3 regions of the Alicyclobacillus hesperidum subsp. aegles genome follow, and region 3 is predicted to be linked to each of the others. Evidence: riboswitches for the same ligand, from Rfam matches in the RefSeq annotation. Region 3 holds a riboswitch; each other region holds the start of a gene.
The links. A riboswitch is a leader RNA that binds a small molecule or an ion and turns the genes downstream of it on or off. The one in region 3 is predicted to bind thiamine pyrophosphate.
Positions count from the first base shown of each region.

Region 1: it holds a riboswitch for thiamine pyrophosphate, as region 3 does, so the genes downstream of both, thiC (phosphomethylpyrimidine synthase ThiC) here and tenA (thiaminase II) in region 3, are expected to answer to the same signal.
Region 2: it holds a riboswitch for thiamine pyrophosphate, as region 3 does, so the genes downstream of both, QMF38_RS00135 (ECF transporter S component) here and tenA (thiaminase II) in region 3, are expected to answer to the same signal.

Region 1 is NZ_BSBJ01000009.1:186,225-194,037, forward strand. It holds gene QMF38_RS07995 (spore coat associated protein CotJA) at 1-163, shown strand, start outside; gene QMF38_RS08000 (spore coat protein CotJB) at 160-435, shown strand; gene QMF38_RS08005 (manganese catalase family protein) at 481-1,050, shown strand; TPP riboswitch at 2,999-3,107, shown strand; gene thiC (phosphomethylpyrimidine synthase ThiC) at 3,226-4,983, shown strand; gene QMF38_RS08015 (winged helix-turn-helix domain-containing protein) at 5,491-6,132, opposite strand; gene QMF38_RS08020 (ATP-binding protein) at 6,152-7,735, opposite strand.
Region 2 is NZ_BSBJ01000001.1:18,708-26,520, forward strand. It holds gene ribD (bifunctional diaminohydroxyphosphoribosylaminopyrimidine deaminase/5-amino-6-(5-phosphoribosylamino)uracil reductase RibD) at 1-658, shown strand, start outside; gene QMF38_RS00115 (riboflavin synthase) at 671-1,342, shown strand; gene QMF38_RS00120 (bifunctional 3,4-dihydroxy-2-butanone-4-phosphate synthase/GTP cyclohydrolase II) at 1,367-2,560, shown strand; gene ribH (6,7-dimethyl-8-ribityllumazine synthase) at 2,627-3,094, shown strand; gene QMF38_RS00130 (S9 family peptidase) at 3,113-5,044, shown strand; TPP riboswitch at 5,185-5,289, shown strand; gene QMF38_RS00135 (ECF transporter S component) at 5,386-5,970, shown strand; gene QMF38_RS00140 (ATP-binding cassette domain-containing protein) at 5,967-7,813, shown strand, end outside.
Region 3 is NZ_BSBJ01000003.1:45,336-53,148, reverse strand. It holds gene QMF38_RS01435 (MDR family MFS transporter) at 1-1,347, shown strand, start outside; gene thiE (thiamine phosphate synthase) at 1,503-2,153, opposite strand; gene thiM (hydroxyethylthiazole kinase) at 2,165-2,971, opposite strand; gene thiD (bifunctional hydroxymethylpyrimidine kinase/phosphomethylpyrimidine kinase) at 3,008-3,913, opposite strand; gene tenA (thiaminase II) at 3,906-4,619, opposite strand; TPP riboswitch at 4,682-4,781, opposite strand; gene def (peptide deformylase) at 4,842-5,621, opposite strand; gene map (type I methionyl aminopeptidase) at 5,764-6,969, shown strand; gene QMF38_RS01400 (Nif3-like dinuclear metal center hexameric protein) at 7,257-7,813, shown strand, end outside.

The DNA of each region.
Region 1 (7,813 bases), on a different contig from region 3:
ACCCCGTACAAGATACTTCAATGTTCCTCCTAATGTGTTACAGCCTTTTCAAACCAGTGCTCGCAAACAGTTTGCTCCACACGAGGCGCTTCGCAAGGGAACGTTGTGGCCCGAATACTACAGCCCGTATCCACCAGAGACGCGGGGAGGCGAAGCAGAATGAGCGAGACACCGCCGCAAATGCCAAAGGCCTATTACCAATACCTTCACGAATTGCAGTCTATTGATTTTGTCCTCTGTGAGTTGACGTTGTATCTCGATACACACCCAGAAGACGAGCAAGCACTTGCGCAATTCATTCAGTTCCAGAAGCGGAAGCACAATTTGATGACGCAGTTTGAAGCTGCATTCGGACCCTTGTATGAGTTTGGCGTCAGCCCCATTAGCGGCGGCAAATGGACGTGGTCGCAGACTCCTTGGCCATGGCAGGTCTAAGCAAAACTCGGTTTACACCGGCCACAACCATAGGGGGTGAAGGCTATCTGGATTTATGAAAAAAAGCTTCAGTATCCCGTTCGTGTGAGTAAGTGTGATCCGAAGCTCGCCAAAATGCTGATTGAGCAATACGGTGGCGCGGACGGTGAATTGTCCGCGGCCCTACGGTATCTGAATCAGCGCTACTCGATTCCGGATAAGGTCATCGGGCTGCTAACGGACATCGGGACAGAGGAATTTGCTCATCTCGAAATGATTGCAACGATGGTCTATAAGTTGACCAAAGATGCAACACCAGAGCAATTGCGGGCAGCGGGTTTGGCTGATCACTATGTCAATCATGGCCACGCACTGTTTTACCATGATGCCGCAGGAAATCCGTGGACGGCGACTTACATCCAAGCCAAGGGCGATCCTATTGCCGATCTGTATGAGGATATCGCTGCTGAAGAAAAGGCGCGCGCCACATATCAATGGATTATCGATAACACGGACGATCCGGATATTGTGGACAGTTTACGGTTTTTACGGGAACGAGAGGTGGTGCACTCACTCAGATTTCGCGAAGCGGTCGAAATTTTGAAGGAGTACAACAGCACGAAGAAGATGTTTTGAGCGAATGGGCCGCCCCAGAGTTTGCGCGAAGTAGGGGCGGCTGGTGGCGGCCAAGAGGAAACTTGGTACACGGTATCGGAGAGGACTTGATGATACTTATTCCATGCGATATGGATAACCATACCAGTAAATGAATACAGCCGCCCGAGGAAACGTAGAGTTACAGCCAGTATACTGTGGTAAAAAGAAATGACACGCATATGAGGTAAAAGACGAGCCTGTATTCTGCCGACTTGACTTCCTGTTTCAAATTCCCACTACCCATAAATGGGTTCTTCGAATGTTCCTTGTATCTGGAACGCCTTTTGGTAGAGCGTTTTGCAGGTTCATAAGTCCTCGTGGGGCACAGGATTTCAGGACACGAAAAAGGGATTTACTCCAACTTCGAGAAGATTTCAAGCGACCTAACATATAAATTTCCCCAAAGATAAGTCCACTTGTATCTTATCTAAAATTCACTGTATGAAGAGTGGCTAGAAATCAAATCCAGTGAATGACTTGAACTGTTCTTTTCTACTCCGGATCTTCAGCCATATCCCGCAAAGTTACGGGGTTCATCATCCCAGGGTGCAAAGCCTATCAGCCGTGAAGGGGATTTTGCGACAAGCGTTTGTGTAACTAGGTTGGAATCTCTTCAAGCGGAGCGGCGAGCAATGCTGATTAGCGAGCTGCGGTTCTGATACCAAATGCGGATTTCGTTTAGATGAATCCACACCGTCAATTGCTACACTCCGACAATTATTCAAGGATGTAGTTGATAAAGATCTCGCCAAGGTACTTTTCATTGAACTGGTCAGCCAGTGCGAAATTCTAAAATCGATGGAAGTAATCCCTCCAATTTACAAGGCGGCAGTTGGTGTCTATCAAAACGAAGCAACCGAATTTACGTAGCCAAGCAACGGGTAACGCCAACTAGGGTGCCAAGTACGACACGTTTGGGAACAAGCTTACGTGGTTTGAGTGCAGAGGATGCCAAAAGCGAACTTCTGATTGCTTTTGACGTAACATCTGCCAACGTATACGACGGCGAAATGCTTATGCCGCTCATGAAGGAAATCCACAAGCGTAACTGGCGATTCCATTCGTTATGATGGACGCCGTTATCACAAGGTGAAAAAGTATGGATCCGCTCGTCAGTACGGTGCACAGGCTATCATCGCATTGAATAAACGAGGCAAAAAGGAATCTCCCGTGGCCTCGCATTCGACGGAACGCCCCATTGCTCGATGGGATACGGCATGGTGTATTGGGGTGCTGACGGCGAATGGCTGAAGTTCCGTTCCCCGCATGCCGTAGACAAAGTAGACTGTCTGCTCCGGATGGAAGCTTGTCCTAATTCCAACCACGGCATGGCGATAGGAAGAGCATCGACGAAGGCGTCCGTCGTAACTCGAATCCTCACCGAAACACACGGATTGAAAACAACAGTATCACGAGCGAGCATCCGTTGAACGTTGCAATCCGCGGCTGAGAAAGAACGTCTCACGGTGAACGACGCGTAGAAGGTCACGACCCACGTATAAATCAACGCCGTTGTTCTACTGGCGGCCGCTTTGGCAGTCAGTACGGCCAAGCGACAGACGAGGAGCGCCTAAGCCATCCAGCAGTTTGCTTGCAATGGCATTACACGCATCGTGGCGATTATGTCCTGCTCTCACAAATTGTAATACCAATCTGCCGGTGCGGTATCAGATCGTTTTTTGATTTGATCGAATCGTCCATTCTGCAAAAGGCTCAGAAAAAAGTTAACGTGTTTTTCCTATTAAGGGTGTCCATGGTGGTTACTACATCAACGATGATCAGTCGTACTTTTTGGAACAAGATTGCAACGCTTTGTTCTTATGTTGTAGAAGCCAGTTTCTGTAACATCGCTCGTACAATCTCCTGGGACGAGAAAACAGGGGGTTGTAGCGAATGCGCATCAGTGGTATGTTGAAAATGAAAAATTCAAATATTCAGCGGGAGCTCGGCAAACCGGGCTGAGAGGGCGACTGTGGTTGCCGACCGTCAACCTGATCTGGATAATGCCAGCGTAGGGAGTTTATCTGACATCCAGGTATATCTATGTCATGTAGGTATATCTATGTTTAGGTGTAGACCGCCGCGAGTATATCCGGCGGTCTTTTTAAGTTGGCAGAACTTGTAGGCCCGTTCTGATTGAAGGAGGCAAACGTCATGTCTAATGATATTAAATTTTTTCCAGGCAGCAGAAAGGTGTATGTTAATGGATCACGACCTGATATACGTGTTCCTATGCGGGAAATCGTGCTGTCTCCTACTTCCGGACGATTTGGCGACCAAATCAACGAACCGATACGTGTCTACGATACGAGTGGGTTATACACTGATTCGGATGTGGTTACGGACATTCGTGCGGGGTTGCCAGCTATTCGACTTCCATGGATTATGGAACGTGAGGATGTGGAGGAATACGAAGGGCGCAAAGTATTACCAATCGATGATGGATTGAAGGATTCAACTAAACAAGCCACTCGTGAGGTGTTTACTGGTTTGACACGCAAACCGCTTCGCGCCAAGCCGGGCCGCAATGTGACCCAAATGCATTATGCTAGACAGGGAATTATCACACCTGAAATGGAGTTCGTTGCAATCCGGGAAGGGGTGGATCCTGATTTTGTACGCCTAGAAGTGGCTGAAGGTCGGGCCATCATTCCTTCGAATATTAATCATCCTGAATTAGAGCCTATGATTATTGGCCGTAACTTTCATGTGAAGATCAATGCTAACATTGGTAATTCAGCAGTTGCGTCATCCATTGAAGAAGAGGTAGACAAGATGAAATGGGCGACCCTTTGGGGTGCCGATACAGTCATGGATTTATCAACAGGTAAAAATATACATACAACTCGTGAGTGGATTATACGCAATTCCCCAGTCCCAATTGGAACGGTACCCATTTACCAGGCGTTAGAGAAGGTTGGGGGTGAAGCTGAGGCTTTAACATGGGAAATTTATCGTGATACCTTAATTGAACAGGCGGAGCAAGGAGTGGACTATTTTACCATTCATGCAGGCGTGCTACTGCGTTACATTCCGCTCACTGCGAAGCGCGTTACAGGAATTGTATCCCGTGGTGGTTCCATCATGGCTGCATGGTGCTTAGCACATCATCAGGAAAACTTTCTTTATACACACTTCGAAGAGATCTGTGAAATTATGAAGGCCTATGATGTGGCATTTTCGTTAGGGGACGGGCTTCGTCCGGGATCTATCGCAGATGCAAACGACCAGGCACAGTTTGCCGAGCTTGAGACGTTGGGTGAGCTCACTAAAATTGCTTGGGAGCATGATGTGCAGGTCATGATTGAAGGGCCTGGGCACGTTCCCATGAATAAAATCAAGGAAAATATGGATAGACAGTTAGAAGTTTGTAACGGAGCTCCATTCTACACCCTAGGTCCCCTTACTACGGATATAGCACCAGGATATGATCACATCACTTCTGCAATTGGGGCAGCAATGATTGGCTGGTTTGGGACAGCAATGCTTTGTTATGTAACTCCGAAGGAGCATCTTGGGTTGCCAAATAAAGATGATGTGAAGGAGGGTGTCATCGCTTACAAAATTGCAGCCCATGCCGCCGACTTGGCAAAGGGGTATCCAAATGCACAGCAGCGCGACGACGCTTTGTCAAAAGCAAGATTTGAATTTCGCTGGAAGGACCAGTTTAATCTTTCTTTAGATCCTCAGCGTGCAATCAAGTTTCACGATGAGACACTTCCTGCTGAGCCTGCAAAGACAGCACATTTTTGTTCCATGTGCGGACCAAAATTCTGTAGTATGCGAATCACACAAGATATCCGGGAGTACGCCAACGAAAAAGGACTTACTATTGAAGCGGCTATCACCACAGGAATGGACGAAAAATCGCAAGAGTTTCGGCGAGCAGGTAGCCAGATCTATCAAGGATAGTTTACATTCATGAAGTGCTTGCTAGATAAGCCTCCTTGTTCCGTCTAGTTAAGTCAACTGCAGATGACTATCAGCCCCCGATGCTCGAATAAAGCGTGTCAAGCATCGGGACCTTTTTCATGTATGGAATGTTGCGTTGCGAGAAGAGCGAGATTTGACGTTAATTCGTTTCATTGCTATGAAAGTGGTGTACAGTTAATCGGCAAGACGGTTTGTACTGACGATGTAGGCCACTATTGGTTATTCTTTGCTAGTATGTCCGGCAAATAGTCAAATTCAGGTCTCGCTGGCCAACTGTTCATTACGACAGTGCGCTCCCTCACGGCCGGGAAACAGCAGCGAAACTCGGAATTTACATGGAGGCTTGGCGTATGCGTCTCAGCAAGGTGCCTTGCGCTTATTGTTCAGGTTGTGAATCCTCAAAAATAAGGCCTGCCGATTCCAAGTGCCGATCTTTGAAGTTTCAAATTCCTTGAGGACGCGTGTAGAGGTAAAGATCGTTCGTCTTTACTGAGGAGCTTCCGTGACTAATCGGTAGCCAACGCCTGGTTCGGTGACGATTCGCCACGGGCGAGTGGCATCATCTTCAATCTTTTTGCGCAAGTGCCCAATATACACACGTAGATAGTGCGCGGCATTGTCTGGATCGATATCTCCCCAAACCTGGCGCAGCAATTGGCGCTGAGTGACCACCTTGCCCGCATGCTGAGCGAGCACCTTGAGTAGATCGTATTCAATTGGCGTAAGCCGCACTGGAGCGCCGTAAAGTTCCACACGACGCTCGGCAAGATTGATCGTGAGTCCGCCCGCGTCAATTACAGGTTCTATATCTCCTTTGGCTGCATGCCGTAAGGCCACGCGGATGCGAGCTAATAGTTCACCCATACCAAACGGCTTGACGACATAGTCGTCCGCCCCAGCGTCTAACGCAGCAATTTTGTCTTGCTCTGCATCACGTACGGTGAGCATGATAACAGGAATGCGAGACCATTCGCGCAAGCGAAGCAACACGTCAATACCCTCCAGGTCCGGCAGGCCCCAATCGATCACCGCCAAATCTGGTCGCTTCGTGCTTGCTTCGATGAGTGCTTGTTCTCCCGTTTCTGCCTCTAGCACTTGGTAACCGTGTCCCTTTAAAGCGAGATGCATGAGTCTTAAAATAGCATGTTCATCGTCTACCACGAGAATCTTCGCACCTTGACTCAACGTCTCTGTCCTCCTCTTTCAGGGCGTCCCGCGCCGCCAATCGGATAATGAATGCCGTCCCTTGGTTCAATCGTTGGATTGTAATCGTACCCCCATGTGCCTCGACCATGGCTTTTACGATGGCAAGGCCAAGACCCGTTCCTGGAACACGATCTGTCTTTCGACTCCGATAAAACTTGTCGAATATGCGCTCAATTTCATCTTCATCGATCCCCACGCCATAGTCACGCACTGAAATCACCGCGTCCCCCTCTTCTGTGGAGATGGAGATCTCAATCGGTGAGCCTTTCGGCGAATACTTAGCTGCATTGGAAATCAGGTTGACGAGGGCCTGTTGGAAAAACATTTCGTCTACCTGGACAACTGGAGCATGTTCTGGGGCATTTACATGAACCGGATGATGTTGGGTCAGTTCAGTAACCTCGCGAAGCGCGCTTTGCACTGCATCCGCCAAATCAGTCGGCCGCTTAGCAAGCGTCATCATCCCACTTTCGATACGTGCCATACCAATCAAATTTGTCACCAGTCGATTCATGCGTAGAGCTCCGTCGCGGATGGTGCGCGTGAGTTCCGTTCGATCTGTATCGTCAAGGACCGCTGCTTCGTCGGCCAACGCGTCGGCGGCACCAAGCATGGTCGTAAGGGGCGTGCGCAATTCATGCGAAATCGAATTCATGAGCGCTGTGCGCAGTCGCTCTGATTCAGCTGCAATTTCCGCTAACTTTGCACGCTCCTGTGAAGCGATTCGGCTGACCGCGATAGCCGTAAGGTTCGCCGTTGCACGCAGGATGTCGAGCATCTCGCCGTGCGTGGCGAGGCGGAACTGGCCCGGTTCACCTACAATGAGCGCCCCAAACACTTCGCCCTTGTCTCGGACTGGGATATATACGAAGGCCGCTTGTCGGTGTGATTTGGATCCGAAACTCACCAAATTGCCATGCCGAAGGACCCAGTCCAATACATGACGGTCGATCACGGGATCGCCAGCATCTCCGTCCGGTGCGTACAGATGAATGCCATCCAATTTCACCAGTGCCAAGTAAGCGTGTGTTTGAAGAAGATCGCGGATTTGGGCGAGCACAGTCTCAATGACACCGGCTTCGTCGGCCTCCGCAGTTAGCGCTCGGCTCATGTGAAATAAGGTTTGGGCGACACGTGCTCGGTGACTCGCTTCCTGTGCTCGTCGGCGCATGTTCGACGCCAGACCCGCCGTAGTGATGGCCACTACCAAAAATACAGCAAATGACACCAGGAAGCGCAAATCGCCAACTGCATAACTAAAGATGGGCGGTACAAAGAAAAAGTCGAATGACATGAGTCCGAGACACGCAGCGAACACACCTGGCCAAAGTCCGAATATGCCAGATGCAATCAGCACCGGGATTAAGTACAGGATCGCAATGTTCACGCGATCGAACCGGAAGTCTGGGAAAAACATGATTCCTGTCAGAAGACCGTCCATAGCGCAAACCACTAAATAAGCCCACCACCAACGATTGGGGCGCGCTCGAGTAAATGCGGTTGGGCTTCGCGACGCGTCCTGCATCCAAGTCGGCCACGCAAGGCGTAATATTTGCCATTTCGGCGTGAAGCGCACGGTAATCCACTCCGTAAGGCGTCCAGA
Region 2 (7,813 bases), on a different contig from region 3:
CAAGGCAGCGCTGACCTTAAGCGGCCATGTGGCCGCCAACACAGGCCACAGCCAGTACGTCACAGGTCCACTTGCACGCGCGGACGTGCAGCGTTTGCGCATGGAGCACCCCGGTATTGCCGTCGGTATTGGAACCGTCTTGGCGGACGATCCGCGATTGACCGTGCGCAATTCAGACGCCGAGCAGGCTGGCGATTGGCAGCCGCTTCGCGTGATTTTTGATTCTGGGCTGCGGCTGCCAGCTTCGGCACGCATGCTCGCCGAACCCGGGCAAACTGTGATTGTGACGACCACATCCGCATTTGCCAACGAAAGGCGGGTGCAGGAGATCGAGGCGGCAGGGCAGGTTGTTTGGCTCCCGGTTGCCGGGGAAGCAGGCCGCATTTCGCTCGCGGCGGCATTGCCCAAATTAGCTGCGCTTGGGCTGAACTCGATTCTGCTTGAAGGCGGCCCGACGCTCGCGGCGGCGTTTTTGCAGGATAGGCTCATCGATGACGTGTGTTTCTACGTGGCACCGAAGCTGTTGTTAAATGGCTTGCCGCCGTTTCTGGGGGCAGCCACGCAGTCTATGGCCGAAGCGATTGCCCTTCATCATGTTGCGGTGCGTCAAGTTGGCGATGATCTTTGCATCACAGGTCGCGTGAAGTACGCGCCGTGAGGAGGTGAGAACATGTTCACAGGGTTGGTCGAGGAGTTGGCGCACGTCGTTCGCGTCGATGCGAGCCCACATGGCGCCGCGTTTGAACTGGCAGCGGACAAAATTATGGAAGACATGCAGTTGGGGGATAGCATTGCCGTCAATGGCGTCTGTCTCACGGTCGAGCGCATGCAGGGAGATCATTTCTTTGTCTCGGCTGTGCCTGAGACCCTGCGCCGATCCAACCTTGGTCGCCTGCAGGCTGGAGACGCGGTTCACGTCGAGCGCGCCATGTCTGCCAGCGGGCGCTTTGGTGGGCATATCGTCTCCGGGCATATCGACGGGACAGGCCGCGTGCGCGAGGTGCGCCAAGACGGCATTGCACGCGTGTTGGTGATTGAGGTCGATCCTGCACTCATCCGATACATGGTCGACAAAGGTTCCGTTTGTGTCGATGGTGTGAGTCTCACCATTATGCGCGTTGTCGGCCAGGCATTTTCCGTTTCCATCATCCCTCACACGCGCGGTGCAACGCGATTTGGCGGCGTACGGCCTGGGGAAATCGTGAACATTGAGTGTGATATCGTCGCCAAATACGTTGAACGACTCTTGATGGGAGGGGCTGCCGTCGAGCATGAAGGAGCCCCAGGCTCAACAACAGGTGGAATTACGTTAGACATGCTGGCGCGGCATGGTTTTGCGTGAATTGTAGATCGCGGGGGTGAAGGTATGGATTCGATTGAAGCAGCTATTGCCGATCTGCGCGAGGGGCGCATCGTGATCGTCGTCGATGACGAGGATCGGGAAAACGAAGGCGATTTTATTGCCCTTGGTGCGAAAGCCACACCAGAGGTTGTCAACTTCATGATCACGCACGGCCGCGGCCTTCTTTGTGTGCCGGTCACCTCGGAGCGGGCGGCGCGCCTTGGTTTCGCGCAGATGATTGAACGCAATACCGACCACTTTGGCACGGCCTTTACCGTTTCGGTCGATGCTGCAAGCACACATACAGGAATTTCGGCCTATGAGCGCGCGGAGACGATCGCGGCGATTGTCTCCGAGACGTCGAAACCGGAGCACTTTCGCAGGCCAGGTCACATCTTCCCGCTCATTGCAAAGTCTGGCGGTGTCCTGCGGCGAGCCGGGCATACCGAGGCGGCTGTCGATCTCGCTCGTCTTGCCGGTGAACCAGAGGTTGGCGTCATCTGTGAAATTTTGAATGAAGATGGCACGATGGCGCGTCTTCCACAGCTGGAAGAAGTGGCACAGAGATTTGGCCTTAAGCTAATCAGCGTCGCTGACCTCATTGCCTACCGCAAGCGCTCGGAAAAACTGGTGAGTCGCCAAGCGGAGGCGAACTTGCCGACCGCATACGGCGATTTTCGGGCCGTTGTGTATACCAATGAGGTCGATGACAAAGAGCACATTGCGCTTGTTTGTGGCGATGTGACAGACGGCGAACCGACGCTTGTCAGGGTGCACTCGGAATGTCTGACCGGCGATGCATTTGGTTCGCTTCGTTGTGACTGTGGGCCCCAGTTGCACGCCGCATTGCGGCAAATTTCTGAAGCGGGCAAAGGTGTATTGCTGTATCTGCGGCAGGAGGGGCGCGGGATTGGGCTTCTCAACAAGATTCGTGCCTACGCCCTCCAGGATGAGGGAGCGGATACGGTGGAAGCCAATCACCGTCTCGGCTTTCCTGACGATCTTCGCGATTACGGCATCGGTGCGCAGATTTTGCGCGATCTCGGCGTGCGCAAAATGCGGCTGTTGACCAACAACGTGCGCAAGTTGCGCGGCATTGCTGGACATGGACTTGAAGTCGTCGAGCGCGTGCCGTTACAGGTGGATCGCAACCCGCACAACGAACTATACCTGCGAACGAAACGAGACAAGTTGGGACATCTGCTGGACTTGCCGTGATCGTACGTGGAGTGGGCTATTGTAAAACCTTATGACAAGCAGGATTGCCAAGAGGAGTGGACGAATTTGCGTACTTACGAAGCACAATTGGTGGCGTCAAATCAACGTGTGGGCATTGTCGTTGCAAGGTTTAACGAGTTCATCACGAGCAAGCTGTTGTCCGGTGCGCTGGACGCGCTCAATCGGCACGGCCTGCCAGAGGACAACGTCGAGGTCGCCTGGGTGCCTGGTGCGTTCGAGATTCCTTCCGCCGCGAAGTGGATGGCGACGAGTGGTCGCTTTGATGTCGTAATCGCCCTAGGAGCCGTGATTCGGGGCTCAACGCCGCACTTCGACTATGTCTCAGCGGAAGTGGCGAAGGGCGTCGCTCAGCTTTCGATGAACACGGACACGCCGGTAATTTTTGGAGTTCTGACAACAGATACCATCGAACAGGCGATTGAGCGCGCAGGCACGAAGGCGGGAAACAAAGGCTGGGATGCGGCTGTCAGCGCTATTGAAATGGCGAATCTGCGGCGGATGTTACAAGGTTGATGGATGGGGGATGGCGTGATGGCAAAACAGCAGCTTGCGAGCTACGGCGCTTGGGCGTCACCGCTCTCTGCGGATAAGGTGGTACAGGCGGCGACGGGGCTTGGCAGTCCGAAGTGGGACGGCGAAAGTCTGTATTGGCTCGAGAGCCGACCGCACGAAGCGGGGCGCATTGCGATTGTGAAACGGTTGCCGGACGGACGCGAGATCGACTGTTTGCCGATCCCATTCAATGCTCGATCCCGCGTACACGAATATGGCGGTGGAGCATATGCGGTCAAAAATGACGTCGTCTATTTTGTAAACTTCTCGGATCAATGTATCTATCGCGTGCGCTTTGCTGGCGAAGAACCTTTGCCGCCTGAGTCTGTGACACAGCCGTCTGCGCTCCGCTTTGGCGACTTGTTTATCGCGGAGGATGTCATTTTCGGCGTTGTGGAAGATCACGGGACGAGCGGCGAACCGGTCAACAGCTTGGCGGTCGTGCGCCTTGCTGACGGTCGGGTCGACATCGTCGCCAGTGGACACGATTTTTACGCGTATCCGCGCCTATCGGCAGACGGCAGGCGGTTGGCTTACATCGCGTGGGATCATCCAAATATGCCATGGAATGGGACCTACCTGTATGTAGCCGATTGGGATGGAGAGAAGCTCGCGAATGCACAGCGGATCGCAGGTGGACGGGAAGAATCTATCTTCCAACCCGAATGGAGCCCGCGTGGGCAATTGTTCTACGTGTCAGACAAGACAAACTGGTGGAATCTGTACGCTTGGGATGCCGGCGGTACGCGCGCCGTCGCACCGCGCGACGTGGAATTTGGACGTCCGCTTTGGCAACTGGGTAGCTCGACGTATGCGTTTATTGACCATTCGCACATCGTAGCTACATACGTGGAGAACGGCTTCGGGCGATTGTGTGAGATCGATGTAGATACAGGTACTTTGACCGATATAGAGACGGCGTTCACGGGCTTTGACGATTTGTTCGCAGATGGTGCGGGTGGTGTGTTCTGTGTCGCCATGTCGACGCGGCGTCCTGCTGTCATCGCGAAGGTGTATGGCAAGAGCGTCGACACCGTCAAGTTTGGACCAAGTGCCGCTCTTAGCGACGACTGGATTGCAGAGCCGGAGGCCATTGTGTTTCCGACTACGGGCGGTGAGGTGGCCTACGGCTTTTACTATCCGCCCACCAATCCACAGTATGTTGCACCTGCTTCCGAGCGGCCACCGCTATTGGTGATGTCGCACGGCGGTCCGACCAGCGCAGCCCGGCCGGTTTACAAATTGTCGATTCAGTACTGGACGACGCGCGGCTTTGGCGTTCTCGATGTCAACTATGGCGGCAGCACTGGGTATGGGCGGAAGTACCGCGAGCGCCTGGCCGGGCAATGGGGCATCGTCGACCTCGACGATTGTTGCCAAGGTGCCTTATATCTTGTCGAGCGTGGCGATGTCGATCGCGATCGGCTGTGTATCACGGGTGGCAGTGCCGGCGGCTACACCACGCTGGCCGTGCTTGCGTTTCGCGATCTGTTCCGCGTTGGTGCAAGTCACTACGGTGTGAGCGATCTCGCTCTGCTCGCCAAGGAGACACACAAGTTTGAATCGCGTTATATTGAGCAACTCGTTGGTCGGTATCCGGAGGAACGGGAGCGATTTGTCGCGAGATCGCCCTTACAGCACGTGGATCAGTTTGCGTGCCCGGTGATTTTCTTCCAGGGTGAAGACGACAAAGTAGTACCGCCCAATCAAGCGGAATTGATGGTCGAGGCACTAAAAAGGAAGGGTGTGCCCGTCGCCTATCTTTTGTTTCCGGGCGAAGGCCATGGGTTTCGGAAGGCGGAAAACGCGAAGCGTGCCTTGGAAGCGCAGTTGTTCTTTTTTGGAGCTATCTTGAACTTTACGCCGGCTGATCCGATTGATCCCGTTCCCATAGAGAACTGGTCGAAGTGAGAAGAAACTTGGACGGGTGGCTGACCTGTACCGATGACCACGGCATCATCATTGGCTTTCGGATAGACACAGGCTTGTTTTTGGCTTGTCGGTTGATGGGGAGCATGCTACACTAGCCTATGAAAAAAGGAATACCGTGAATAGGGGACTAGGGGTGCCGACGTTGGCTGAGAGGTGACATAGTCACCAACCCTTTCGGACTCGACCTGGATAATACCAGCGTGAGGAAGTGCCCACCGTCGCTACGCTATCAGCGCCCTTTTCACCCGTCGTGGAAAGGGCGCTGTTTTGCGTGCGAACAGGTTCTCCCAAAGGTCGTCCTGTCACGGAAGCGAAGGGAGATGCAAGTTGTGCTTGCGAAATGGAAGTTACGTGAAGTCATTTTAATGGTTGTGCTTGCGATTGTCTGCGGCGGATTGTATCGTGTGTGGGACGTAATCAATGCGCTGGTGCCAACGACCGCCTATGCGTTGCAGGCGGCGATGACAGGGTTTTGGATGATTGCAGGTGTTCTCGTTCCCTATATTATTCGACGCCCGCTTGCCGCGTTGATCGCCGAGTTGGTCGCAGCCGCTGTGGAACTTTTGCTTGGTGGACAATTCGGCCTTGGAACCATGGAGTCGGGTCTTATTCAAGGGATTGGCTCGGAAATCGCGTTTCTTATTTTCGCGTATCGGATGTTTAACCTGTCCTCTTGTATGCTTTCCGGAACACTCGCCTCGCTAGCCTACTTGGTTCAATGGTACTTCCAGTATGGAGGCAAGTCGTTGGATCTTGGTACCATGCTTTTATCCATTATGATTTCTCTCGTCAGCGGCGCCATTCTCGGTGGTTGGTTGCCGAAGTTGATGGGTGATGCGCTAAAGCGTACGGGTGCCGTTCGAAATTACGCCATTGCGAAGGATGGGCGGGCGATCCCACAATGAGCCGGCCGCTGCCTATCCATGGCGAGTCGCCGCTTGTATCGGTACGCGATCTCGCCGTGACATACGATGGGGAAGCGAAACCAAGCGTGCGCGGGTGCACATTTTCCATTCACCCGGGCGAATGCGTGTTGCTCGCGGGGCCGAGCGGCAGTGGAAAAAGTACGCTTGCCATGGCCTTGGCTGGCATTATTCCCCGGTCTGTCGAGGGCGTAGTCACGGGCGAATGTTGGATAGCTCCATCGGTATCAAAACCGGGGAAAATTGGCTATGTATTTCAAGATCCAGAATCTCAGTTCTGCATGCACCACGTCGACGACGAGATTGCGTTCGGGCTTGAGAATTTGCAGGTTCCGCGCGACGAAATGGCACAACGGACTAAACAGGCCCTTGCCGCTGTGCATCTGCACGTTCACCCGCACGCGGCGCATGCGCGCTTTTCTGGCGGAATGAAGCAAAAGCTTGCCATCGCCTGTGCACTTGCGATGGAGAGCGAACTGTTCATCTTCGACGAACCAACGGCAAATCTCGACCCGACTTCCACGCGCATGGTGTTCGCCATGATTGCAGAATTGCGCAAACAAGGCAAGACACTTCTCATCATTGAGCATAAGTATGAAGCTTTGTTGCCTGTGGTCGATCGCGTCATTGCACTGAACAATGCAGGCGAGCAGGTCGGTGTTTTTGCTGCCGACGAATGGCGCAGGCTTAGCCAAGGAGAGTCAGGCACCTGCCTGCATCCCAATCCTTTACCGGTCTTCCCCACCTCGTCTCCTGACCCGGTATTAGCGCTTTGCGATTTGGCCTTGACGTACGGCGGGGAGCAGGTCTGGCAAGGGATTGATGCACAGGTTGGGCGCGGAGAATGGATTGCCATCGTTGGACCTAACGGCGCAGGCAAGTCGTCGTTGCTTGAGACGATGGCGGGTTTGCGCCGTCCGTCGAAGGGGATCGTGAAGTTCGCTGGTCGGGCCATCACGGGCATGTCAGCGCGTGAACGCTACTCGCATATCGCATATGGCTTTCAAAACCCAGAATATCAGTTCCTGTATGAGCAGGTAGCGGACGAGATGGCGAGCCGGGTGCTTGGCGATGACATTCCAGAGGACGTACTCCATGCCCTTGACGAGTTTGGGCTGGCCGAACACGCGCATGCCTCCCCTTATGCCTTGAGTCAAGGACAGAAGCGCCGTTTGTCCGTCGCAGTGATGATGCGAACTCATGCGGACATCTGGTTGTTTGACGAACCCACGTATGGTCAGGACCCGGCGTCCGAAGCCCAAATCTTAAATAGGCTATTGCAGTTGCAAGCTGATGGCAAGAGCATTGTCACGGTCACACACGATATGAACTTGGTCCAGACGTACGCTACACGCGTTTGGGTACTCGCTGAGGGCACGCTGTTATACGATGGGGCGGTGTCCGAACTCCTTGAGCGCCAAGACATCCTCGAGCGTGCGCACTTATTCGACGATATAGTGCCGCTTTCAGACGACGGGCCTGATCCATCCGCGGGCATTGCGCCGGAGGATGTGACCACAGCACTGCAACATGCACCGAAGCAGCCTTCCTGGCCAAGAAGATCGCCTGTTGGCAAATGGCATCCAGATGTGAAGGCGTTGACGCTTCTGATCACTGCCGTCGTTTGCATGTGCTGTTGGTCGTTCGGTGAAGCGGGGAGACTCTGGGCCTTGGTCCTCGTCCTGGCGTTTGCGTTCGGGTGGTGCCATCCAGGGAAGATGGTCAAACGCCTGTTACCACTTGTCCTCGTCTACGTGATCTACCTTTGGGCATTCGCGGCAAACGCAGCTACACCACCGGGATATCGCTACGTGCACTGGCTGTG
Region 3 (7,813 bases):
ATCATGTTTGGCGTTGGTTCCGCGGTTTCGGGCATGGCGCACACGATGACGGAACTGGTTTTTGCTCGTGCATTTCAAGGTATTGGCGCAGGCGCGATGATGAGCATGCCGCGGGCCACCGTTGGCGACATCTTTTCGCCGCAGGAGCGCGCGAAATGGATGGGCGTAATGATGGCGGTGTTTGGTATTTCGAGCATCGTGGGTCCTGCGCTCGGTGGCTGGATCACCGACAGTTTGTCGTGGCGCTGGGTGTTTTATATTAACTTGCCGTTTGCTGTACTTGCTATCGTCGGCGTGATCGCCGCGCTGCCAAGGGTCCGTTCCGAAGCGCGCGTGCAGGTCGATTGGCTGGGGGCGATGGTACTCACCATTGGGTTGATTCCCATGCTGCTCGGCTTCACCTGGGCAGGTACGAAATACGCGTGGGGGTCGGCGCCGACCTTGGCCCTGCTACTTGGTGGCGCGGCGGTGCTCGTGTTGTTTGTGTTGTGGGAACGCAAAGCCGCCGATCCGCTGCTCGCACCTTCTCTCTTTAAAAACAGGATTTTTAGCACGTCTCTGATTCTCGGCATGTTTGTCGGCATGACGATGTTTGGCAGCTTGATGTTCCTGCCGATTTATGTTCAAGGTGTCATCGGTTTAAACGCGCAGAACAGCGGTTGGGTCATGACGCCGATGATGGGTGGCTTTATCGTGGGAAGCATGGTGTCTGGCCAGGTGATGTCGAAGACCGGGCGCTACCGCTATCTCGCCTGGTTGAGTGGAGCGGTCATTGTCGTAGGCTCGATTCTGCTGAATCAAATGAACCTGCACACGACGTGGGGCACGGTCATGGTCAACATGGTCGTGATTGGCCTTGGTATTGGCTCGTTGATGCCGTTAATGAACATGGCCGTACAAAACGCTTTCCCCTACAAGATGATGGGCACGGTCAACTCGACGCAACAGTTTGTCAGTTCGCTCGCGGGCGTAATCGCATCGCCCATCTTTGGCTCGATCCTCAACAAGGCGTTCAGTCATAAACTGAGCGAATCGTTGCCGGCGTCGCTGACGGCGTTCAAAAGTAAACTTGCTGGCCTTAATCCGCAGTCCCTGCTCACGTCGCAGGCACAAACGTCCATTGCGCGGGAATTTAACAAATTCGGTGCGGCAGGGCACCATATGTATTTGCAGTTGATGGATGCTATCAAGACGTCGTTGACATTTGGCATTCAGCACCTATTTGAGGTGGGGTTGGTGTTTGCCATTCTAAGCTTCATCGGCACCTTCTTCCTGCCGGAAGTGAAGTTAAAGGGCAAAGAATATTTCGAATCTCACTCGGCTCAAGATGAAGAAAGTGTTTCCTGAGGCGTCGCGCACGCACGCGTGAGAATGCAGCATGTTCACAACGTGAACGAACAGGCGGCTGTTCAGATGATGGGTACCAGGATCATCATCTAAAACAGCCGCCTTTTACGTTTGTTTCACTTCTCAGGCAAACGGCGTTCGAATATTTGGCATGGTCATCGCGATCGATCTGATTCTCGGTAGAGAGAGGCAAATGCCCGAGCGGCATCGCGTGGCGACGGAGCCGACATGATTGCCGAAACGACGGCGAGCCCGTCTGCTCCAGCCGCCAAGACTTGCGGAGCCCGTGCAATGTCGATGCCGCCGATGGCGACGACGGGAATGGAACTTGTGCCCGCAATAGCGCGCAGTGTGTCGATCCCGCTGTGGATTGCGTCCGCCTTGGTCGTCGTGGGAAAGACGGCGCCGACTCCGACATAATCTGCGCCGTCACGTTCCGCCTCTAAGGCCTCGGCGGTCGTGCGCGCCGATACGCCGATGAGCTGTTCCGGCGCCAGTTCGCGCACCCGCGTGCAGGGAATATCGGTCTGCCCGACATGAATGCCATCTGCTTCCGTGAGTAATGCAATGTCCACGCGATCGTTCACGATATAGAGCGCTCCCGCTTCTCGCGTCAGACGCCGAATTTCGAGGCCGAGCCGCAACAGCGGACCGCCATCGTCGCGTTTACGGCGCAGTTGAATCGCGGTTGCACCGCCCGCCAGTGCAGCCTCGACGGCGGCAAGAAGGCTCTTTGTATCTTCGCGATCGTCCGTGATCGCGTAAACGGCCAGCTTGCTCTTCCAGTCATCCCGTATGTCTATCATCGCGGTCCTCCTTATAAGGTGCGCACCTGCGCAGCTTTGTCGATCTCATCGGGCGTGATGTGGTATAGGGCGTCGAGTAGTGCAACTTGAAAGCTGCCTGGCCCGTCTGCGCGAGTGGCCGCGCGTTCGGCAGCGACGTTGAAGCATGTCACGGCGGCGATTGCGGCTTCGGCGTACAGGTGCAGGTCACACGTGTCAACGGTGCCGACGAATGCGCCGATGACTGCCGTCAAAGAACAGCCCGAGCCGGTAATGGCGGCGAGCAGCGGGTGCCCGTTGGCCAATTCCCAAACCGTTTGTCCATCTGTGACAAGATCGCGCGGGCCGGTGGCGACGACGACGGTTCGGTGCGCAGAGGCAAACGCGCGCATTGCATCGATCAGATGCTCGCTTGCCTGACCCGCGTCGACACCGACGACCGAGCCGCCTGCACCTGTTAAAATACCAATTTCTGATGCGTTGCCTCGCAAGATGGCAAGTTGATGGCCATCGATGATCTCCTTGGCCGCTCGTGTACGGTAGGGAGTCGCTCCGGCACCCACCGGATCGAGCACAATGGGGACGCCGGTGCGATTGGCGGCCGTGCTGGCCAACCGCATGGCGACGACAATCTCGGGATCGAGCGTGCCAAGGTTGAGCGCGAGCGACTTGGCGATGCTAGCCATATCGGCGACCTCTTCATGTGCATACGCCATGACAGGCGACGCACCGAGGGCCAGCAATGTGTTGGCCGCCACGTTGGTGACGACCAAGTTGGTGATGTTGTGCACCAGCGGGCGCTGATCGCGCACGCGTGTCAACCACGATCCGATACTCATGCTATATACCATCCTCTCTAGCGGACCACCCTGCGGTCACGCGATATCGTTACGTTCCAGCCACTGCTCGCCGTCGAACAGATAAAACATGCCCGGCGCGATATTGGCTGTGAAGACCGGTTGTACGGAATGATCCGTTGGCCCGTGTCCGTGGCCTACATCCCAATTGCGGGCTTCCAGAATGGCTCGGTGAATAAACGCCTTGGCCGCGGCGATGGCCGCCAAAGGTTCCATGCCGCGCGCTAAACAGGACGCGATCGCGGATGAAAACGTACATCCTGTGCCGTGTGTCTTGGCGGTTTGCAAGCGCGGCGCGGCAAAATACGTAAACGTACCGTTCGCATACACCACGTCGACGGAGAGCTCGCGTTCAGCGATGTCTGTCGCGATGTGTCCACCCTTGACCACCACCATCTGCGGCCCGTGCTCGGCAATGCGCACGGCTGCAGCCTTGCAGTCCGCGAGCGATTGTACGTCAATGCCAGTCAAGGCTGACGCTTCTGGGGCGTTGGGCGTGATGATGGTTGCTACAGGCAACAAGTGCTCGATCACGGCCTTGACATCGGCCGGATCGAGCAATGGAGTGCCACCTTTCGCCACCATCACCGGATCGACGACAATTGGACAAGTCGCCCGCTCTGTCAGGAACGATGCGATGGTGTAAATCGCAGCGGCGTCGCCCAACATGCCGGTCTTTACGGCGTCGAACCCGAGATCGTCGGCGATGGATGTCAGCTGTTGCAAGATGGCATCTGGAGAAAGCGGGAAGACGCCTTGTACGCCGAGCGTGTTCTGAGCCGTGATGGCTGTGATGGCGGACATCCCATACACGGCAAACTGATGGGCCGTCTTCAAGTCGGCCTGAATGCCTGCGCCACCGCCGGAATCCGAACCAGCGATGGTCAGCATGCGCGCAATGTGCCCAGCGTTCGTTTTAAACATCGCAATCACGCCTGCCACTGTCCAGTGTGCTATTTGCGGGCAACCATGACTCGCCGCGGTAAGCCATATCGAAGAAGCGGTATTCCAAATAACAGCTTGTCATGTAAGCCGTGCGCATGAACGCCTTGGCTTCTTCATTGGCGATGGCGGCCCGCCGATCCAGCATGTTCAGCAAGCGGTCTAGACTGGCTTTCATGTCGTCGCTCGCGTAAAAGGAGAGCCACGTTGAAAACGGATGGTCGGGGCCGGGTTGCACCTTGTTCACAATGTTGCGCGCGAGATCGACGTACAGCCAGTGGCAAGGCAGGATGGCGGCGATGATCGCACCGAAATCGGACGTCGCTGCGACGGCGAGCAAATGGCTTTCGTAGTGGTGCAGGGTGGGAAGTTTTTCGGCACTTGTGCCGCGTTCATCCGGGCGTACCGCCGCAACCTGCAGGAGATTGTCGTGCGCCTCGTGTTCACCTTCCAGCAGTAGTCCAACGCGATCGTAAAAATCGCGCATATGTTCGTCTGTGTCTGCGCAGGCAAGCGCTTTGGCGTAGACGCGGCAGTATGTGTTTAAGTAAAGTTCATCCTGTTGTACGTAGCGCACAATGGCGTCGCGCGGCAATTCGCCTTGCGCAATGCCTTGCAAGAAAGGATGTGCGAGCGTGGCCGCAAAAATCGGCCGCGATGCCTCGTAGAGTTCTGTGGAAAAATGCATCATCCAGCCTCCTTCAGGGTGGAGGCCAACAAGGGGAAAAACGGCGCAGTCGGCGGATCGATCCGCGCAGCGAGCCACTTTCCTACGCTGGTATTACCCAGATCAGGTGCTAAGGGTCCGGAGCCGCACTCCGTCTCAGCAAGCGCTCCCCTAGTGGCATCCATGTGTGATCGACTGTAATGATAGCATAACGAGACGCGCGTGTCCCGCGCATCAGAGGACCTATCTGTGCGGCGTTGCGTCCGTGGCCAGGCGTTCCGATAAGCCAGCGAATGTGTCTTCCAGCGTTTCACTTGCCTTCTGCAACCCGTGCCAGTTGACGCCGTCCGTCCAACCACTCGCGTCCTCTCGCAGCATATCGATGGCAAGCGCCAATTTCCAAGACACTTCCGCGAGCATGTCGACAATCATTTGCCGCTCTTGACGCAGCTCTTCTTCGGCGCTCGGGCTGGTTGCGTCGCCTGTGCCCGCTGCTGCCTGCGCCGCGGTTGACATCGCCATCTCTTCATCTTCTTCATCGTCGACGACGTAAGCGTTTGCCAGAAGTTGTTCGAACAACTCTTCCTCGCTTAAATAATCGATGAACAGCACACCTTGCAGATGATCGTACTCGTGACAGACGATGCGTGCCAAAAGACCGGAAGCTTCCAGTTCGAAGGGCGTGCCATGGATGTCCTGAGCACGCACGATCACCCGCGTGGGGCGTTCAATGCATAAGGCGTGATCGGGAAAACTGAGGCACGATTCGTATGCTTTTGCGTACCCGCTGGGTTCGTGTAGCGTGGGGTTGACGAATATCTTCACGCCATCGCCGGCGTCTGTCACGAAGACGTTCTGTAAACAACCGATTTGCGGTGCGGACAACCCAAGCCCGCGGTGCGCTTCGAGCGTATCGATAAGGTCCCTGACAAGCTCGGCAAGTTGGTCGTCAAATTGCGTGACGGGCTGTGAGGCCTGGCGCAGTTCAGGGATATCCCCTTGCAAAATCGATTTTATGGCCACATCGGTTCCTCCATCCTGTCATCTCTATCGATCTCTATACAATGCAGCAGGTATGACGTTTGACCAAGCGTCCACCTATGCCAACGGCTGTTGCACACATGTGCGGGCTAGCGTATCGATGCTGGGAGAGGAGAGTGCAAAGATGATTGAGGTGCGTACAGATGGTGAGCTGGATGCGTTGCGCACTTGCGGGCGGGCCAATGCCGAGGTCCATCGCGCAGTCGCCAAGGCCATACAATCCGGGATCACGACGGGCGATTTAGAGGAAGTTGCCGTCGCTGCGATGCGGCTTGCTGGGGCGAAGTCGGCCATCAAGGGTGTGCACGGCTTTCCGGGCGAAATTTGCGTGTCGGTGAACAGCGAGATAGGGCATAGCGTGCCGGGGGCGTACAGATTACAGTCTGGGGATCTCGTCAAAGTTGACATCGCCGTCGCAGTCGACGGCTGGATCACCGATGCCGCGCGATCGTACGTGGTAGGGGATGGCACACGCGAAGCGCGTAGGATGCTGGAAGTCGCGGAGGCAGCTTTAGCGGCGGGAATCCAGCATGCAAAGGCCGGGGGTAGATGTTCGGACATTTCGCATGCCATCGGCGAGATGGTCAAACACTCTGGCATGCGCATCATCCACAAGGCCGTCGGACACGGTACTGGAATAAGTTTGCATGAGGATCCGTGGCTTCCTAACTTTGGGCCGCCTGGTTTAGGACCCCGCTTGCGCGAAGGGATGGTCTTGGCCATTGAACCGGTGATTGCGCAGGTCAGCCGCTACGCACGTCGTGCCGACAACGGGTGGGCGGATGTCACGATGCATGGCGACTTGAGCGTGCACGTCGAAGATACCGTGATCGTGAGGGATGGCGTGGCAGAAGTGATCACGCGATCCGCAGATGAGCAACAGCCGATTCGGGTCGCGGAAATGCTCCTCGTTCCGGCTGCAAAGGTGGATCAGACCGAGCTTGTACAATTGGTCGCAAAGGAGATGGATCCCATCCTTCTCGAGGCTTGGGGCCGCCGCGTAACGCCTCAAGATTTGTTTACTGGCGGAGCGATCCCGCTGGCGATACAGGATGAAGGCGGTCGCCTTTTGGGCTTTGTATCCTACGCGCGGCAGGGAAGGCGCTTGCACCTGCACACAATCGTCCTACGGCGGGAGCAGCAGGGCAGACAGCGAGGCCGAGCGATCCTGGCATGGCTGGAAGGGGAGGGGAGACGGCTCGGCTGCAACACCTTGCAACTGTGTGTCCAAACGAACAACGAACGAGCGTTGCGCTTTTATCAGCGACTCGGATTCGTGGAAGTAGGAAGGCCGCAAAGCAACACTTGGTTGATGACTAAACGCTTGTGATGCGCAAATGGACACTCATGAAGTTAGTCTGGAAGGACTATCGGAAAATCGTACAGATGGGCGATGAAGCAAACGTTGTGGTCTGCGACAATCAAGGTGTCTCCAGAGGGCGGATATAACGCCGCCTTTATTGCACTCGACCAAGCGGTCGGGTGGTTTTTTTGTTCTTGGGGATTGCAAAGGTCTGCGAAAGACTCGCCGAGGATAGTAAACATGCCGTTTTCTTCGCAACAAGGTATTCCTCCCCAAGCAGGAGTTGATGTAAGCTAAAGTCTGGGGGAGTCATCATGACGACTGTACGCGATATTGTGCATCACCTGGAATTCATAATGCCGTGGTCCAATGGCGAATGCGAGACGGTGGATCAACTCGTGTTTGGCGATATGGACGATTTGGTACACGGCGTGGCTGTCACGTTTATCGCATCGTACGAGGTGCTTCAAGATGCAGTACAGCAGGAGGCTAATCTCATCATTTCGCACGAAGGGTTGTTCTATCAGCATATGGGCGGTTCGGGGGAACTAAGCCAAGATCCGGTGTATGCTGAAAAGCTGGAATATATTGTGAAGAATAATTTGGCGGTGTATAGATTGCACGACCGTCCTCACCGAACTCGTCCCGACTGGATTGTTCAGGGGATGGCCAAAAGGCTCGGTTGGCGTGACATGATGGGCGATGGTTATCGTACTTCCTTCGACGCTCCCATTGTGCAATTATCGCCCATTTCATTGGGACAGCTTATAAACCAAATCAAAAAGGCCTTTTGTCTTTCACAAGTACGCGTCGTGGGTCACCCGACGCTAATATGTCGCCGCGCAGGCTTGTTGCCGGGATACCGCGGCGG